One region of the Companilactobacillus heilongjiangensis genome, then DNA from elsewhere that is predicted to be linked to it. Evidence: predicted binding sites of a transcription regulator. Region 1 holds the regulator's gene; the other holds the start of a gene.
The links. The regulator LexA, encoded in region 1, represses DNA repair genes until DNA is damaged. The targets are predictions, from matches to a motif close to CNAACANNTGTTNG.
Positions count from the first base shown of each region.

Region 2: JP39_RS09350 (Y-family DNA polymerase) is a predicted target of LexA. The motif match lies at 1,598-1,611, and genes of this name have one in related genera.

Region 1 is NZ_CP012559.1:1,480,910-1,483,323, reverse strand. It holds gene JP39_RS06730 (phosphoglycerate dehydrogenase) at 1-248, shown strand, start outside; gene lexA (transcriptional repressor LexA) at 602-1,225, opposite strand; gene JP39_RS06720 (DUF896 domain-containing protein) at 1,321-1,563, shown strand; gene JP39_RS06715 (YneF family protein) at 1,626-1,847, shown strand; gene purE (5-(carboxyamino)imidazole ribonucleotide mutase) at 2,087-2,414, shown strand, end outside.
Region 2 is NZ_CP012559.1:2,088,056-2,090,469, reverse strand. It holds gene JP39_RS09360 (glycosyltransferase family 2 protein) at 1-356, shown strand, start outside; gene JP39_RS09355 (family 8 glycosyl hydrolase) at 371-1,537, shown strand; gene JP39_RS09350 (Y-family DNA polymerase) at 1,650-2,414, shown strand, end outside.

The DNA.
Region 1 (2,414 bases):
TACCATTTGAAACAGCGTATCGAGTGACCGTAATTCACCAAAATGTTCCAAACATGGTTGGACAAATAAGTACCCAAATTGCCAATCGAGAAATTAATATCGAAAATATGGCGAATGCTGCCAAAGAAAAGGTTGCGTATACGGTTATTGACGTTGATGATTTGCAAGGAAAGGATCAAGAAGGTTTAATATCAGCATTAGAAGGTATTAAGGAAGTTTATAAGGTACGTGTGATTAAGCACAGATAATGATTATAGTCACAAAATTATGATTTATTAAATATGATTATTTATGACAAATATCTATGCGATAAATTAGTCGGAAGGGAAAAGAATAGTTAGCGGCTGTGATAGTGGCGTTATGGCTTCAGCCATTACACCACCGGGCGTGTTTGGAGACTTACCGGTCTTTGGTAAGGCTTCAAAAACAACCTAAGATTAGTTCTGAGGGAAGATCAATTTCTTCTCTTAGAACTTTTTTTGTACACTGGAGACAAAGTTCGAGACCGCTCTTTGGCTCGGGCCGGTCCGCATAGCAGGTAACTGTTCTTTTCCCTGGAGACGGCAAAACAAAAAACCACCCTTAATTGAGTGGTTTCCTTTTAAAAAATTTGTGAACGATATAATCCAACAACTTTACCAATGATTTCGACGCTGTCTAAAATAATTGGATCCATTGTATCGTTTTCAGGTTGTAGGCGGTAATGTCCATTTTCTTGATAGAATCTCTTACATGTTGATTCAATATCTTCAGTCATGGCAATGATAATTTCACCATTATTAGCAAAATTTTGTTCATGTACAATAACATGATCGCCATCAAAGATTCCAGCATTGATCATACTTTCGCCGTGAATTTCCAACATGAATAATTCACCAGACTCACGAGTAAGATCAGGTGGGATTGGAAAATATCCATCAGGATTTCTTTCAGCGGTAATAGGTTGACCAGCAGCAACGGCACCTAAAATAGGAATTTGTTTGGATTTGATACCAATTGAATTAAGACCAGCACCAGTAAGCTCGATAGCACGGGGCTTTGTGGGGTCTCTTTGGATAAATCCTTTTTTCTCAAGACGAGATAGGTGACCATGAACCGTTGACGTTGAAGAGAGATCTACGGCTTCGCAAATTTCTCTAACAGTTGGCGGATATCCATGTTCATCTAAATAATCATAAATACATTGTAAAATTTGTGACTGTTTAGAGCCTTCAGCTTTTGACATTAGAACACCTCATTGTTAATATCTTAAATAGATTGTATCAAAATTTGAATACAACTTCAAACAAGTGTTCGATTGTATCGAGGGGAATTGAAATAATGAACGAACAAGAAGAATTGCTCAAGAAGATTAACGAACTAGCCCATAAGGCTAAAGACGGCACTATTACTAAGGAAGAAGAAGATCAACAAGCACAATTACGTAAAGAATACTTGAAGAACTTCCGTGCCGCATTTAAGTCTCAATTAGAGATGACACAGGTCTATGATAAAGCAGGAAATGAAGTTACTCCTGAAAAAGTTCGCGAAATTCAACGGAAAAAAGGATTACGTGACGATTAGACTTTCAATTGTCTAACTTTTTTTGTAATATTAATAAGTGTATGGAAAGGGTGAGAACATAAATGGGAATCACAATAGTTGTTGGCGTTATAGCTTTGCTAGTTGGATTAGTTGGTGGTTTCTTCGCTGCCAGATGGTATATGAAGAAATACTTCCAAGACAATCCACCAATCAGTGCTGATATGATCAGACAAATGATGGCGCAAATGGGTCAAAAACCTTCACAAAAGAAGCTTAATCAATTAATGAATACTATGAAGAATTCACAAAAGAATAACAAATAGTTATGTCATTTAGGCGATATACATATATTTATATGTATATCGCTTATTTTTTTGTCTCAAAAAATAAAATGATAGCTAAATACGAACTATTAATATTTTTATAATTATTAAAGACAAAATGTAAACGGTAAATACGAACAATAGACAAAAATAAATGAATAAAATGCGTATTTAGCATTGAAAGAATTTTCAATCCCTGATAAACTTTGGATACCAAAGCAAGAAAGGTGGAAAAAGTAATGCACGACGTAGCAATAGTTATGGGTTCAATTTCTGATTTGAAGATCATGCAGAACACAATCGATGTTTTGAATGAACTGGGAGTTAGTTTTGAAACGAAAGTAATTTCGGCACATCGGATGCCACATGAGATGTTGGACTTTGCCAATCATGCTCATGAAAATTATCAAGTTATCATAGCTGGAGCTGGAGGTGCAGCTCATTTACCAGGAATGATTGCTTCTTCAACAACTTTGCCAGTCATTGGCGTTCCAGTTCCTTCCAAATATCTCAAGGGAATGGATTCGTTGCTATCAATTGTTCAAATGCCAGCTGGTGTGCCAGTTG
Region 2 (2,414 bases), 610 kb from region 1:
GGTTCAATGCGGCCATCATTATTTCGAATGTGATTTTTCTGATTAACATTGGCTTGGGTGGCATTCGAACGATTTTTCCACAGATGCATCAATTAGTTTCACTAGGGGCACCGTTGTCAGTGTTATTCATGATTAACTGGCTGTTGATGTTCTTCTTGTATTTGTTGCAAATGAACATTGCTTTGGCCAGCGATTATGGTCAAGCGACAGTAACAAACTTTTTTTACACACTAATTTCGTACTTTACGTATGCACAACTCTTTGTGGTCGTCTCAATCGTGGCAATTTACGACATGTTGCGGGACAAGCTAACTGGGAAAAAGCAGACGAAGTGGTATAAGACTCAGAGATTTTGATGGAGGCTGGCAAAATGAAACGTCATAAGTATCAATGGATGATCAGTGGCCTAATTATTTTGGTCGCCTTGGCAATTGGTATAGCAATATACAATACTTATTCGCCTCGTAGTACGTCCAGCGTTAGTACTGCAGTCGTGAAAGACCACTATAAGATTTGGAAGAAAGCCTATTTACGAGGCAACAAGCAACAAGAATTTGTCAAAACTAATAATAAGAATTCTAAAGATCAGACACTTTCTGAAGCACAGGGTTATGGGATGTTGATTACAGTTATGGCGGCTCAACAAGATTTTGGCAGTCAAAAAACATTTAACCAGTTGACCCGTTACTATGTAAGACATCAAATTAGTTCTGACAATCCACTGATGGCTTGGCGTCAAAATCATAAAGGGATTGCCATGACCAGCACCAAGGAAGAAAAAACTAGTGCAACCGACGGCGATTTAGATATTGCTTATGCTTTGATTTTGGCAGACGAACGTTGGGGCAGTAAGGGTGAAATTAAGTACAATCGTTTGGCTAAAAAGTTATTAACGACGATTAAGAAAAAAGAAATTAATCCTACGACTAAATTGCCAAAAGTTGGTGACTGGGCAACTGGTCCAAAGTCTGCAACAGTGGTACGGACGTCAGATTTAATGACAGCTTATTTCCGTAAATTTGCCAGCTATACCAATGATGGCAGTTGGACTAAAGTCGCTCAGAACAGTCAGATAGTTTTGAAGAGGTTGAGTGATCAGCAAGAGACAGGTTTAATGGCCGATTTTGTAACAGTTACAGGCTCGAAGTTGAAGACTGGCAAGATTGGTGCTAAAGAAGTGGCCTCAGAACATGACAATCAGTATGGTTTCAATGCGTGTCGAGTTCCTTGGCGGGTGGCATATGATTATCAGATATACCACAGTCAAAGTAGTAAGCAAATTGCCAGAAAGATGTGCAGATTTTTCGCTGATCAGAAGCAAATTACGGCCATCTATAAATTGAATGGTGATCCAGTTGGAGACTACACGAATGCGGCTTTCACAACACCGGTAGCTTATGCAGCACAAGTCGTTGCTAATCCAGAGTTAAAAGTTCGTTATACTAAGGTTTTGACGGGGAAGATGTCGACAAAAGACTACTATCCGGCAACCATTCAAATGGCAACTCTTTTAGCAAGTAGCAGTATTGGAAAATAAAAACAGTAATCCAAATCGGGTTACTGTTTTTATTATTCTAAAATTAGTTATTGACAAGTCAGAACGTATGTTCGTATAATGAACTTGCAAACAAAATAGGAGGTGTAAAGCGATGGATTACAGCAAAGAACCACATGGTGTTTTCTTTTTGATTGATAATAAATCGTTTTATGCCAGTGTTGAGGCAACTATGCGTGGTCTCAATCCTCTGAAAGAATTATTAGTTGTAATGAGTGAGGCTGACAACACCAATGGCGGCTTGGTACTTGCCACTTCACCGATGGCTAAGAAAATCTTTCATCTCCAAGCAAATGTTTCTCGTCAACGTAACCTACCACAAGATCCACGTTTGATTGTTGTCCCACCACGGATGAACCTCTATATCAAACGGAATTTACAAATAAATAATATCTTTCGAGAATTTGCGGCTGAGTGTGATGTTTGGCCATACTCGATTGATGAATCGATTCTTGATATGACTAAATCATGGCATCTGTTCGGCAACAGTCCTAGAGAGGTAGCACGTTTAATTCAAAAAACTATTCGTAAGCGTTTAGGTTTGTATACCACAGTGGGTATCGGTGACAATCCAGTGCAGGCAAAGATTGCCTTAGACATTTATGCTAAGCATGACCCTGAATTAATGGGAGAAATTCATTATGAAACAGTTCCCGAAAAGATTTGGACTATTAAAAATATGACTGACGTCTGGAGTATTGCCAAACGAACCGAGAAACGGCTCAACCGTTTGGGAATCCACTCTATGAAGGAATTAGCCTTTACCAATCCGTTTTATTTGAAACAAGAACTAGGATTAATCGGTGAACAAATTTTTGCGATTGCCTGGGGAATTGATCGAACACGTTTGTCAGACAAT